3 regions of the Colwellia sp. BRX10-1 genome follow, and region 1 is predicted to be linked to each of the others. Evidence: predicted binding sites of a transcription regulator. Region 1 holds the regulator's gene; each other region holds the start of a gene.
What was found. Region 1 encodes MetJ, which represses methionine synthesis genes. Its sites were predicted from a motif close to TAGACGTCTAGACGTCTA; they were not measured.
Positions count from the first base shown of each region.

Region 2: a site for MetJ is predicted at 2,992-3,009, ahead of serA (phosphoglycerate dehydrogenase). Genes of this name have one in related genera too.
Region 3: a site for MetJ is predicted at 1,837-1,854, ahead of H4J75_RS09775 (cystathionine beta-lyase). Genes of this name have one in related genera too.

Region 1 is NZ_JACGWC010000003.1:236,165-241,197, reverse strand. Features, by position in the region: gene metL (bifunctional aspartate kinase/homoserine dehydrogenase II) at 1-1,579, opposite strand, end outside; gene metB (cystathionine gamma-synthase) at 1,620-2,777, opposite strand; gene metJ (met regulon transcriptional regulator MetJ) at 2,961-3,290, shown strand; gene H4J75_RS04900 (hypothetical protein) at 3,313-3,666, opposite strand; gene H4J75_RS04895 (malic enzyme-like NAD(P)-binding protein) at 3,913-5,033, opposite strand, start outside.
Region 2 is NZ_JACGWC010000001.1:56,615-61,647, reverse strand. Features, by position in the region: gene H4J75_RS00275 (L,D-transpeptidase family protein) at 1-312, shown strand, start outside; gene serA (phosphoglycerate dehydrogenase) at 1,704-2,933, opposite strand; gene rpiA (ribose-5-phosphate isomerase RpiA) at 3,041-3,697, opposite strand; gene H4J75_RS00260 (5-formyltetrahydrofolate cyclo-ligase) at 3,749-4,351, opposite strand; gene H4J75_RS00255 (peptide MFS transporter) at 4,477-5,033, opposite strand, start outside.
Region 3 is NZ_JACGWC010000009.1:74,285-79,317, reverse strand. Features, by position in the region: gene H4J75_RS09780 (GNAT family N-acetyltransferase) at 42-563, opposite strand; gene H4J75_RS09775 (cystathionine beta-lyase) at 622-1,806, opposite strand; gene H4J75_RS09770 (DNA polymerase II) at 1,928-4,441, opposite strand; gene dinG (ATP-dependent DNA helicase DinG) at 4,582-5,033, shown strand, end outside.

The DNA.
Region 1 (5,033 bases):
GGTTCGTTAACCACGACATCAATAAGGCATTATCACAAGGCGTAGCATCTCTTTCATAAAGCGACATTGCTTGATTAACATCGATACCATCGGTATTAAGCAATGCTTTTTTAGAAGTGACTAAACCGACTAAATGAACGTTCTCTAACACAGAGACTCGATTGAGTTGCGCGGGTAACAAGTCTAAGAATCGTTGACCTATATTACCAAGCCCTGAAACAACAACACCTATGTGTCGAGCGTCTTTAGTCATATCATAATGAACATTATTAAGTAACTCACCGGTACAACTCTGCTGAAGAATGGCGATAATACTATGCTCACTTAACGAGTTCACCACCTGCAGTACATGAGTATGTTTGAGGGCACGTTTAAAACGCGCTTGGATATTACCTTGATTTACCACACTATGACCAACAATCGCTATAATCGACACCGGTGTGAATGATACTTCGGTATCATGACTCGCCAGCCACTGACTCACTAATTTTTGTTGTGTTTGGTGGATAACCATAAAGCCTTGCTGAATATCACTACATATCGCAGAAAACTCATTACTGGCTTGTTCACCAAACGAACCGGCTAAACTGGTCGATTTTACCAGTAACAGATCGTTAAGCGAGGTAACTGACAATTCCTGTTTAGCAATTTGACCAAATTTTCCTATCTCTGTACCAGAAATTTCAGGATCAAAGCTACTTGCTACATGAAGGTGTGTGCTGTGGTTAGTGAGCGGCTGTAAGGTTTTTGCATGCAGAACCGGGTTACCTAAGCGGCCTAATTCTTTCGCGACACCATTAGGTAAGCGATGTAATTTACGGGCAAGTGGTACAATACGAGGATCGGCACTATAAATGCCATCAACGTCAGTCCATAGGGTAACATTCAGCGCGCCCGACAGTGATGCAATAATTGTTGCTGAATAGTCACTACCATTACGACCTAAAGTACAGGTTTCACCTTGAGAATTTTTAGTGATATAGCCAGTAATAACCGCCAACTTTCCTTTTTGTAAGTTCTGCTGAAAATTTTGACTACTTTGCTGATTGTCGACTGCACAGTCTTTATCATTATTGATAACCAGAAAGTCACGCGCATCAATAGCATAACTTGGACAAACTTTTTCACTTAACACCGCCGATAATAAACGCGCCGACCACAGCTCACCAAATGCCAGCATATCTGCATGGTGTTGGCTTGGCTGATCAGATAACCAAGCCGTTAATTGTGTTATATCATCAGACAAAACCTTGATAAGGTCTGCTGCACTGCTAGGGTTCAATAACTCACCAATTAATGTGCTTTGTGATTTCTCTAGTGTTTCAATAGCCAAAAACAGCTCGTCACTTTTTTCAAGTGCGAGTTTATAAATATTGAATAAGTCATCCGTAGTGTTTCCATTTGCCGAAACAACAACTAAATCATTTAATTGACAGTTTTGACGAATAATATCAACCACACGTTCAATACATTGGGTAGTTGCTAAGCTACTGCCACCAAATTTATGTACATGAATAGCATGCTTCGCCAGTTGATTATTCCCTGATGATAATTGTTCTACTGTATTTGACTGTGTCATTTTCACTCATTAATTCTTCTACTAAAAATAGTCTACAACTTTAAATTTGGCTTGCCGATAAAGCTTGTTCTAAGTCATTAATAATATCACTAACATCTTCAATACCGACAGAAATTCGGATTAAAGATTGAGTAATACCCGCTGCAATTTGTGCTTCAATTTCCATACCTGCATGGGTCATCGTTGATGGATGACTGATTAAACTTTCAACGCCACCTAATGACTGTGCCAAGGTAAAGAGTGATAAGTTGTCAAAGAGTACTTTAACCGCTTCAACACCACCTTTTATTTCGAAACTCATCATAGCGCCAAAATCTTTTTGCTGACGCTTAGCAATTTCGTGTCCCGGGTGATTTTTTAAACCAGGAAAGTATACCGCGTTAATTGCTCGATGATTTTCTAAGTATTTTGCAACAGCATTAGCATTTTCTTGATGCTGTTTCATGCGCAGTGGTAAGGTTTTTAAGCCACGTAATGCCAGATAGCTGTCGAAAGGTGAGCCAGTAATACCAATACAATTTGCCCACCACGCTAGCTCTTCACCCAGTTCTTTTTCTTTTGTTACTAACACCCCACCCACAACATCACTATGACCATTAATATATTTAGTTGTCGAGTGAAAAACAATATCAGCACCTAATAATAGCGGTTGCTGTAACAAGGGAGAAAGAAACGTATTATCTACTGCCACTAAAGCACCAACAGCATGACTGGCTTGAGTAACCTTTTTTATATCAACCAGCCGTAATAATGGGTTACTGGGTGACTCAATCAAAACTAATCTTGGCTTTTGTTCAAGCGCTTGCGCTAACGCTTGATCATCGTTTTGATCAACAACAAGCACATTAAATAAGCCACGTTTTGCTAGGTGGGTAAACAAGCGATAACTTCCACCATAGCAATCATGTGGAATAACAACCGTATCTTTTGTTGTCAGTAACTGACAAATTAAGTGCACCGCTGACATTCCTGTGCTGGTAACAATGCCTACAGCCCCCTGCTCTAAATCAGCGATAGCTTGTGCAAACGTGCTTCGAGTGGGGTTGCCTGTTCTGGAATAATCAAATTGGCGCTTATTGTTGAAGCCTTTTAAAGCATAAGTACTCGATAAATGAATGGCAGGAACAACCGCACCGTGATGTTCATCACTATTAATGCCGGCTCTAACAGCTAATGTTGCTGGTTTTTTGCTTGTCATTTTTTGCTCCAATCGGGCAGTAAAATCAAATAGATGTTTGGACGTCTATAACTCTAAACGCTTTACTTTTGTCGGTCAAGAACTTTAGACTTCTAAACTTCTACACATTCGTTATTGACTCAACGCCAACAACCAGTAAAATCTAACTTATAAAAAGTAATTTAGCTAAACAAAGGTAATTAAATGGCAAAGTGGAATGGCGATTATATAAAACCATACGCCGAACATGGTAAAAAAAGTGAGCAAGTTAAAAAAATCACGGTCTCAATCCCGTTGCGGGTACTGAAAGTGTTAACGGATGAACGTACTCGTCGGCAAGTTAACAACTTACGCCATGCAACTAACAGCGAATTGTTATGTGAAGCTTTTCTGCATGCTTTTACCGGACAGCCTCTTCCTGATGATGGCGATTTAACAAAAGACAATACAGAGATGCTACCTAAAAGTGTGCGCGAAGCGTTAATAGCAAAAGGTATTACCGACTTCAGTCAATTTGAAATTGAAGACGAGTAGCTTAGGGTTTTAATACACTTCCTTAAAAAGACGCTCTGGCGTCTTTTTTTATGCCCATACGGTAAGCATCTACAATAGCCAGTAACCAACAAGTTAATAGTGTATAGGTTAATGTACTCATTAAGATAGGGTCAACAATAATGGGATTTTTTGACATCTCAGCGATCAGTGCTTGGCTATTGAGCGCAACGTCACCTGATTTAACTTTATTAATAAGTGGCTGATATTGCCTCATCACTTCTTCAATATACAAATATACCGTCACAGAAAAACTTAAAATAAATAACGTAGCCCGTCGATAAGCGTGACACATTAGTTGGCCAATACCCGGGTAAACAAGTGCTGAGAGTAAAACGGCTTTCGTTGAAGTTTTCATTGTTATTCGTCCTACTCAATATTGTCATGCTTTGCCATCGGTGACATTGGCTAAATAGATGCTGTTACTAATGATTTATCTGGAACATAAATGACGTAGAAGAGGTAACTGCTCCTGCGTTAACCTACTTCTTAATTCCTACTTTCTGCGTCCATCTAGTCACTGCACCGTGACCTACTATTTGTCATAAATAAAAAAAGGAGAGTCGAGCTCTCCTTTTACAGCGTTATTAATAAATACTACTGATTATTCCATATAGTTTTCAGGTAATTCTAGGGCTGCCACTCCAGACTCAACCGCCGCTTTAGCAACGGCAAGCGCTACTCGACCACACAAACGTGGATCCATCGGCTTAGGAATAATATACTCCTTACCAAAGGTCAAACTTTTCTCACCACTAGCATCTAACACTTCTTGCGAAACAGGTTCCTTTGCTAATTCACGAATTGCATGAACAGCGGCAATTTTCATCTCATCGTTAATCGTTCTAGCGCGAACATCTAAAGCGCCACGAAAAATAAAAGGAAAACATAACACATTATTGACCTGGTTAGGGTAATCAGAGCGACCCGTAGCAATAATAAGATCATCACGAACAGCAAGCGCTAATGAGGGTTTTATTTCAGGATCTGGGTTTGAACAAGCAAAGATAATTGGATTGGGTGCCATTAATTTTACATGCTCAGCAGAAAGTAGATTAGGTCCAGAAACACCAACAAATACATCTGCGCCATCGATAACATCTTCAAGGGTACGTTTATCAGTATTATTAGCAAACATACGCTTATATTCGTTAAGATCATCACGTCGGGTGTGAATGACACCTTTAGTATCAAGCATGTAGATTTTTTCGCGCTGAGCGCCACATTTGATTAATAGTTCCATACAAGCAATCGCTGCTGCGCCTGCGCCAAGACAAATAATGTTGGCATCTTTAATACTTTTACCTTGGATTTCCAAGGCATTGATCATTCCAGCAGCAGTAACAATAGCCGTACCATGTTGGTCATCGTGAAATACCGGTATTTTACAACGTTCAATAAGTGCCTTTTCAATAGCAAAACACTCTGGTGCTTTAATATCTTCTAAGTTAATACCACCAAAACTGTCAGCGATATTGGCGACCGTATTTATAAATTCTTCAACTGTCTTATGTTTAACTTCGATATCAAATGAATTAATACCTGCAAATCGCTTAAATAATAATGCTTTGCCTTCCATTACCGGCTTAGCCGCCATACCACCTAGATTACCTAACCCTAAAATAGCGGTACCATTGGTAATAACAGCGACGGTATTGCCTTTGCCCGTATATTTGTAAACATCATCGGGATTTGCCGCAATTGCGCGAACCGGTTCAGCAACAC
Region 2 (5,033 bases), on a different contig from region 1:
AAGCGCTTTGGTATCGGTATGCGAGCAAGCTCTGGCTGTATTCGTATGTACGATGATGACATAGAATGGTTATATAATAATATTCCCGTAGGCACACCTATTCGCATATTCGAACAGCCCATTAAAATGTCTTATGAACAGGAAGGCAAAAAGATAGAAGTACATCGTCCGTTGACGCCTGATGATGGCGCCGAAGTTGAATTAGCGATGACAAAGGCAGTAAAACATTTTATCGGTAATGATGCTCAAATGTTAAAAAAAGTGAGTTCACTACTAGCTAATCCAGAAGGTGTAGTCGTATCATTAAATTGAGCTTAAGTGATATTGTTAATTAGAGTGAAATAGAACTCCGTTAGGATGAATTCAAGCTCCGTTAGGATGAACTCAAACTTCGTTAGGATGAAGCCAAACGAAGTCATCCTGAACTTGTTTCAGGATCTGTACCTAACAACTAGAAGCCCAGATACTGAAATAAATTCAGCATGACGGGAATGGATACTGAAACAAGTTCAGTGTGAATCCAAACTCCATCAGCATGAACTCAAACTCCATCAGAATGAACCCAACCGCCGTCATCCTGAACTTGTTTCAGGATCTCGTACCTAACAACCCAAAGCCCAGATACTGAAATGAATTCAGCATGACGAGAGTGGAAATTGAAATAAATTCAGGATGACGAGAGTGGATACTGAAATAAATGCAGTATGTACTCAAACCCCATTAGAATGAACCCAATCGCCGTCATCCTGAACTTGTTTCAGGATCTCGTTCTTAACAACCCAAAGCCTAGATACTGAAATAAATTCAGCATGACGGGAATGGATACTGAAATAAATTCAGCATGACGAGAGTGGATACTGAAACAAGTTTAGTGTGAACCCAAACTCCATCAGCATGAACCTAACCGCCGTCATCCTGAACTTGTTTCAGGATCTGTACCTAACAACTAGAAGCCCAGATACTGAAATGAATTCAGCATGACGGGAGTGGAAGCTGAAACAAGTTCAGTATGACGGGAATGGATACTGAAATAAATTCAGCATGAATCCAAACTCCATCAGCATGAACTCAAACTCCATCAGAATGAACCCAACCTCCGTCATCCTGAACTTGTTTCAGGATCTCGTCCCTAACAACCCAAAGCCCAGATACTGAAATAAATTCAGCATGACGGGAATGGATACTGAAACAAGTTCAGTGTGAACCCAATCGCCATCAGCATGAACGCAAACACCATTAGCATGACTCAAAACGCTGTCATCCTGAACTCGTTTCAGGATCTCGTCCTTAACAACTTGAAGACCAGGTACTGAATTTATTTCAGCATGACGAGAATGGATACTGAAATAAATTCAGCATCAACGCAACACCCATCAGCGTGAACGCAAACACCATTAGCATGACTCAAAACGCCGTCATCCTGAACTCGTTTCAGGATCTCGTCCTTAACAACTCTAAGCCCAGATACTGAAACAAGTTCAGCATGACGGGAATGGAAACAGAAACAAGTTCGGCATGACGAGAGTGGAAACTGAAATAAATTCAGAATGAAACCAAACTCCGTCATCCTGGACTCATTTCAGTATTCTCGGGGCTGTAATAGGTTTTTTACACGTTCAAATGATAGCTCGTTAATGTGGTAATAAAAAAAACGAGACTTATTAAGTCTCGTTTTTTATTGTTTACGCTAAATACTCAAAAAACTAATGAAGAATACGTGCGCGTATTGTGCCGTCAATTTGTTTTAATTCACGTAATGCTAGTACACTATCTTGTGCTTCAATATCAATAACTACATAACCAATTTGATCATCTGTTTGTAAGTACTGTGCAGCAATATTAATATTGTGCTTAGCAAATGCTTGGTTAATTTGGGTTAACACACCCGGTTGGTTACGGTGTATATGTAATAAACGGCTTGTTCCCGTATGACCAGGCAAAGAAACTTCAGGGAAGTTTACTGCCGAAAGTGTTGAACCGTTGTCAGAGTATTTTGCCATTTTGCTGGCAACTTCTAAGCCGATATTCGACTGGGCTTCTTTCGTACTACCACCAATATGTGGCGTCAAAATAACGTTGTCGAATGCACGTAATGGTGAAATAAACTCTTCATCATTACCTTTGGGTTCAACAGGAAAAACATCGATTGCTGCGCCAGCGACTTTTTTACTTTTAAGCGCTTCAGCTAATGCATCAATATCAACGACAGTACCACGAGAAGCATTGATAAAAATAACACCGTCTTTCATGAGTGCAAATTCTTTTGCTGCCATCATGTTTTGCGTTTGAACCGTTTCAGGTACGTGTAAGCTAACTACATCAGCTTCTTTTAATAAAACTTTTAAACTTGATGCTTGGCTCGCATTACCTAACGGAAGTTTGGTTTCGATATCATAAAAGCGTACTCGCATACCTAAGGTTTCAGCTAAAATACCTAATTGCATGCCAATATGGCCGTAACCAATAATACCTAAGGTTTTGCCACGAGCTTCTACCGAGCCAGCCGCAGATTTATTCCATTCACCGCGATGAGCTTTAGCGCTTTTTTCAGGAATACCACGTAATAATAATAAGGTTTCACCTAAGACTAGTTCGGCAACCGATCGTGTATTTGAAAACGGGGCATTAAATACTGGAATGCCACGTTTTTGTGCCGCTTTAATTTCAACTTGGTTAGTACCTATACAGAAACAACCAATAGCCGCGAGTTTTTTTGCATGGCTTAGTACATGGTCAGTTAACTGAGTACGAGAACGAATACCAATAAAGTGAACATTAGCAATTTTTTTGATCAAATCTTCTTCAGCAAGCGATGTACTAATACATTCAATATTGCTGTAGCCTTTCATTTTTAACTCTTCAACAGCGCTCGGGTGGACACCTTCAAGTAATAAAATCTTAATTTTTTCTTTTGCTAATGAATTATTGCTCATTTTCTAATATCTCATGTAGGACTATAGTGGTCATTGCCTTAACCAAATATAAAGTGTTTAGATGGCTAGATTTCTAAACTAGCATATAGTGTATAAACTCTAAAGATTTATTTTATGAGTTTTGCGCCATCTTGAGTGCCTAAAATTAAAACATCAGCGCCACGTAGTGCAAATAAACCATTAGTAACAACACCTACAATGGCATTAATATCGCTTTCAAGTTTTTTAGGATCAAGTATCTCTAAGTTATGCACATCGAGAATCACACAACCGTTATCGGTAATTACGCCTTGGCGATAAACCGGGTCACCACCTAGTTTAACTAATTCGCGCGCTACATAGCTTCGTGCCATTGGAATAACTTCTACCGGTAAAGGAAATTTTCCTAGCATTTTTACTTGTTTACTTTCATCGGCAATACAGACAAATGTTTTTGCTACAGCCGCGACAATTTTCTCTCGGGTTAGTGCTGCACCACCACCTTTTATCATCGACAGATATTCAGTAATTTCATCGGCGCCATCAACATAAACATCAACGCTACCAACATTATTCAATTCAAACACTTCGATACCATGGGCTTTCAATCTTTGAGTCGACGCTTCAGAGCTAGAAACAGCACCTTCAATGTCGTCTTTGATTGTTGCTAGGGCGTCAATAAAGTGATTAACAGTAGACCCGGTGCCTACGCCAACAATGGTATCGTTTTTAATAAATTCGAGTGCTTTAAGGGCTGCTGCCTTCTTCATTTCATCTTGTGTCATGTGAATCCTAATTAGCGAGGGGAAATTAGGTAGAAGTATATCAGCAGATGATTAAATATCGAAGTTATAGCTGGTTGTAGGGGTGATAATTTTAGGCAGTGGAATATCCCAACTTTCAAAGGGAATAGTGTTAACTTTTTGGCAATCGTGAGCTAAGCCAACTGGTAAGGGTTTAGCTTGTTTGTTTTGTTGATATTGAGCATGCCAAGCCGAAAGTGTTCGGTCATAAAAACCACCGCCCATGCCTAAGCGATTACCATATCGGTCAAAGGCGACTAAGGGGGTAAAAATAACATCAAGCTGAGCGACCGTTATTATATCTTGAACGTTAAGCTTAGGCTCTAAAATACCATATTTATTTTTGACGAGAATAGACGTCTCAGCATATTTTAAAAAGAGTAAGTTATTCTTACTAAAAGGATGTATTACCGGTAAATATACGGTGATGTTATTTTGCCAGCACCAATCAATAAAAGGCTGAGTATTTAACTCGCCATCATTGGCTAAATAAATCGCGATGTGTTTAACGCCTTTGACTACTTGTTCTTTAATGAGTCTTTTAGATAATAAAAGTGATTGTTCCGCTTGCTGGTCAGCGCCTAATAAACTGCGTTGATAGCGAATCTGTTGGCGAAGCACATCTCTTGTTTTCATGATATTTAATCCCCTTATAAAACAAGTCTAACGACAACAAGTAAGTTACAGTAAAAATCAGCTATAAAAAAGCCAACAATAAATGTTGGCTTTTCAGAGTCACTTTAACGATGAACGATAGTTAACTAAGCGTTAGTCGTTGCCGTTGAACCATTTGCGTTAGTCGTAGATGCTTCTGAATCATCAGGCAAATTTTCCCAAAATCTAGATTTGAAACCAATCAACAAAATGATTAAACCAATACCAATGCTAAATAAGCTAATTTGAATATAAAGCGAAGGTATTTGCGCGACGTTATTTGGATCGTAATTACCGGCTAATAAACCAGAAATTATATTACCTATTGAATAAGTTAAAACAAATACGCCCATCATTTGTCCTGCAAAGCGTTTAGGTGATAATTTACTTACCGCACTAAGTGCTACAGGGCTTAAACAAAGTTCACCAACTGTATGTAGGAAGTAAGTTGCTACTAACCAGTAAGGGGCAACTTTCATTCCTGAAGCAGCATATTGTGCAGCAAAAAACATCACGATAAAACCACTCGCCATGATGATTAGTCCAACAGCACACTTTATTCCATAAGAAGGACTTACCAGTCTTTTACCTAAGTTAATCCATAAAGCAGCAAAAAAGGGTGATAGTAAAACGATAAAAAAGGAGTTTGCAGATTGAAACCAAC
Region 3 (5,033 bases), on a different contig from region 1:
GTCCATATCCTAGTGTTAAACGTTACTGTCTTTAAAGTTGGTTACTGTTCAAAAATTGAAGCCAGTCTGACTTTATAAAGATTATTGGTTGACCCATAAAACTCAATAGTCTGTTCAAATACAAAACCAAGCTTTTTTAATAATACGTTAGAGGGAGTATTTTCTAGTGCGGTGATCGCGACAACATTTGCCGCATAATTATTGTCATAAGCAACTTTTAATACGGCTAATGAGGCTTCTCGAGCAAAGCCTTGCGAACAATATTCAGGTAACAAGGCATAACCTAAGTCAGGGAATTCCAATTCAGGCCGCTTTAACAAACCACAGAGTCCAATCGGTGTGTTATCACTTTTCAAAGCGACTAAATTTAGCCCAAAACCCTGTTCGCTATAGCTTGCTAGTGGACCATTAACTAAGTAGGCAATTGCATCTTTAGTCTCTCTAACCCCTTTATCACCAATGTTTTTAATAAAAGCATCATCATTCAATAATTGCAGAACAAATTCATGGTCCTGCTCATTCAGGTGCCTAATGGTTAACCTTTGTGTTGTGCATAGCAGCATGTAAATTCCAAACTTTTAACGCGTAAAGCCTAAGCTTTATTTTTTAATAAAATACTGTCTAAGATTTATTTTCTAAGGCAGTGTTCAATCTATCAAAGCCTCGAGCAAGGTCGGCAATTAAGTCATCAACATCCTCTAAACCTATATGCAGGCGAATTAATGGATATTCATAATTCCACTTTGTCGCTGTTCGCAAACGGCCAACATTGGTATTACCCAAAATTAAACTTTCAAAACCGCCCCACGAATAGCCCATTTTAAAATGTTCCATACCATCAAGTAAGGCATTAAGTGATTGCTTATCACCGCGGGTTAACACAAATGAAAACAAACCGTTAGCACCAGTAAAGTCACGCTTAAAATATTCATGGCCCGGACACGATTCGAATGCAGGATGAAGAATAACATCAACTTCTTCGCGTGTTGCTAACCAATTAGCCACTTTTAGCGCACTAATTTGATGTTGTTTTAAACGCACACCTAAGGTACGAATGCCACGCATTGCCAAATATAGATCATCGGGTGAAGTACATTGCCCCATCAGATAACTGTTTTCACGCAGTTGTGGCCAATACTCTTCAGTGGCTATTGCCGTACCTAACATCACATCTGAATGACCAACGATATATTTAGTCGCTGCTTGAATCGAAATATCGACACCATAATCAAAAGGTTGAAAATTAACCCCTGCAGCCCAAGTATTATCGAGCATAACCATACAGCCATGCTGGTGAGCAACTTCAGCTATACCGGGAACATCTTGAACTTCCATGGTAATAGAGCCAGGAGACTCTAAGAAAATAAGTCGGGTGTTTTCTTTAATAAGTCCGGCTATATCTCGGCCAATAGTTGGATCGTAATAAGTCGTTTCAACGCCAATATTGACCAATATTTTATCGCAAAAATCACGCGTGGGTTCATAAGCCGTATCGACCATAAGGATATGGTCACCGGTTTTAACAAACGAAAGAATAGCATTAGTGATCGCCGCAGTACCCGATGGATAAATGGCACAACCAGCGCCGCCTTCGAGATCAGTCATAGCATCGGCGAAAGCAAAAGCCGTTGAGGTGCCTCTTCTGCCATAGAAAAGTACTTGATTACCACGATTTGCTGTTGCGTGATTCATTTCTTTAACCGTATTAAAAACAACGGTTGATGCACGTTCTACTGGGGGATTAACAACGCCACGTGTCCATTTTGATTTTCGTCCCGCATTGACTATTTTGGTATCGTTGATCATGATCTTTCATCCTAAAACATAAAATTCATTTAGCCATCTAAATAGCTAACTCAATAAAGTCACCTTATGATCTTTCCAAGCATGATGCACGATTTATTTATATTAATTAAAACAGCAGAGGCTATTGAAACAAGTTCATTTGATCACTGGTTAATTTTTCGAAACTACTCCCGACAAAAGGTAAAATAGCATCAGCAACGGTCGCTAATTGCCGATCGATATAAAACTGGTAATCGAGTGGCGCGTTAACATAACCTTTTGCTTGCGGTCCAGAAGTCGTGATCAAGTACTCTATCCAACCACGTTGCTGATATTTTAGCGGTTGCTTATTTATCTTGTTTATATCATCGGCTAAACGTGCCGCTTTCACATGTGGAGGCACGTTTTTAACGTAATGATCTAACTGCCTACGAATGCGTTTACGATACACCAGTAAATGATCTAATTGTCCTGCTGATGTTTGAGTAACAATATTGCGTACATAGTCAGCAAAAGGTTCGCCATTAAATATTTTTAAATACAACTCTCGTTGAAAAGTTTTAGCCAGTTCAGTCCAATCGGTGCGGACACTTTCTAAGCCTTTAAAAATCAATTCTGATGAGCCATTCTTTTCTACAATGCCAGCATAACGCTTCTTAGTACCGACATCTTGCCCTCTGATGGTTGGCATCAAAAATTGGCTAAAATGTGTTTCAAACTCAATTTCAAGTTGGCTTTCTATCGCAAATTCTTTTTTAAGCGTTGCTTGCCACCTAAGATTAATTTTATCTTGTAAGGTTTTACCCAGCTTTTGACATTGCTGGTGACTAAAATCATCGTCAACACTGACGAAAATAGAATCGGTATCGCCATAAATAACTTGATAACCATCATCTTCTAGCCACATTTTAGTGGTGATTAATAATTCATGGCTTCGTTTAGTGATTGAACCGGATAAACGAGGATCAAAAAATCGGCATCCCGTTGAACCTAATACTCCATAAAACGAATTCATAATAATTTTTATTGCTTGTGACAATGCCGCATTTTTATCTTTTTTAGCGATATCACGCTCTAACCACAGCTCATTAATAATGTCAGGTAAAAAATGTTTATCCCTAGAGAAATAAGCACCATCAAAACCTTTGATACTAGTTTCAGGTGATTGTAAGCCTTCAATTAGGCCCATAGGATCAATATTAAAACTTCGAATAATTGAGGGGTAAAGACTTTTAAAATCAAGTACTAAGACATTTTTATATAAACCCGGAATAGAGTCCATCACATAACCACCAGGAGAAATTAGCCCTTGCAAGCCATCGCCCATATTGGGCGCAATATAACCACTACGGTGTAATTTAGGTAAATATAAATTAGTAAACGCTGCCACAGAGCCGCCAATACGGTCTATAGATAAACCAGTTAGTTTGGCGCGCAAACGCGTGAATTCTAGTAATAGAGATTGTTCAAAGATCAGGGTAACTAAATGGCAATCTTCAAGGTTATAAGCGGCTAAAGCTAGCTTGTCATTGGCAAAGTTGTCGTTAATCTCTTGCATTCTATTGTCAACATCATCAACTTTTTTCCCTTTACCTAATAAGGCATTGGCAACAAAATCAAGGGAAAAACTTGGAAAGTTATAAGTCGCGTTTTTTAGTAAATCAATACCATCAAGGACCACTCTGCCAGCGACATCAATAAATTTTTGCTCATTTTGACTACCACCTGCCGAACGTGTTCGCCAACGAGGCGACTTATCATTGCGGCCGATATTAAAAGGGATATTATAAATATCACAGCGTTTTTGTAGCAAATTAAAATCAAAGTTAATCACGTTCCAACCAATAAAAATGTCGGGATCGTGGATTTTTATCCAAGCGATCAGCTCAGCTAGCAGCGCTTGTTCATTGTGAAACCAAACGATGTGCTCTGCGATTTCTGTCGCCTCAGCGTCGGATAACTTGGACTGCGTTATTTTTGCTAAAAACTTGTTTTGATCACCGATCATCAAAACACATTTTATCGGCTTACCATCAGACATTTTATGCGAATGTAAACCAATAGAATAAAGCTCCCCTGCCATTGAACACTCAATATCAAGTGATACCATAGTTAACGCAATATCATCAAGTAACTGAGTCTTATCCGTTGCACGGCATTTGTCACTATAAAAGGTAGCAAAGTTAGTCTGTGAAAACTGTTTGGCAGATTCGGTTATCGATAAAGCTGTTAACCGAGGGATAAATTCAATACCAGCGGTAATAAAGCGCTCCATTAAAAAACGTTCATCGGGGCGAAAATCGTCTTCATAGCATTTTATCTGGGCTTGTTTTAAAACATCGCGTGCGCGATAGAATTCACGCATCGTTGAAAAATAAAAACCACTGACAAGTTGTTGATTAAAGGTTTTAAGCGTAAGCGGGGTAACTTTAGCCGTTACTATTCGCTGCTCCGACAGGAGACTTTGCGCGCGTACTTGCTGCGTTTGTTCAACAAAAAATAATGCCTGTTGATTTTGCACAATAACATTAACAGCACCTTTAAGGGTTTTAATCCATAAAGACAATTCGATACCTTGTTTGGTATCATAAGCTTGACGAGTTAATAAAAAGCCATAATTCAAGCTGGGCGTTAATTTTTCTACAGTTAATGACATTAATTATTTTAATTCGTTGCGGATAACGATAAACTGTTAATATATACAGCAGTATATACTCATCCTATTTGAAGATACAGGATTCAGCCTATTTAACTGGAATGAGTATATAATCTAATGAACCCTAAATGGCTAACAGCATGCTAAGCGATAAAATTAAAGTAGCAATTCGCACATCGTATAAAACCATTGGTGAAAATTTAGAAAACTTTCATCCAAGAAAACAGCAAACTTTTTTGATTGCCGAAATAGCTAAAACTCTTGCGGGAGAATACGATAAAGCGCGAAAAATTATTATCATAGAAGCCGGCACCGGTACGGGTAAATCGTTGGCTTATTCATTAGGCGCTATTCCGTTAGCGATGTCACGTCAAAAAAAGGTCTGTATTTCTACTGCAACAGTTGCGCTACAAGAACAATTAGTGGATAAAGATTTACCCTTCTTAAAGAAACATTCAGGCTTAGATTTTAATTTCACCTTAGTCAAAGGTCGCCAGCGCTATGTTTGTCGGCAAAAATTAGCACTTGCTGTCAGTCAAGACGATTCACCTCAGGCCGGTTTCACCTTTGCGCAAAAACCTAATGCCATGGA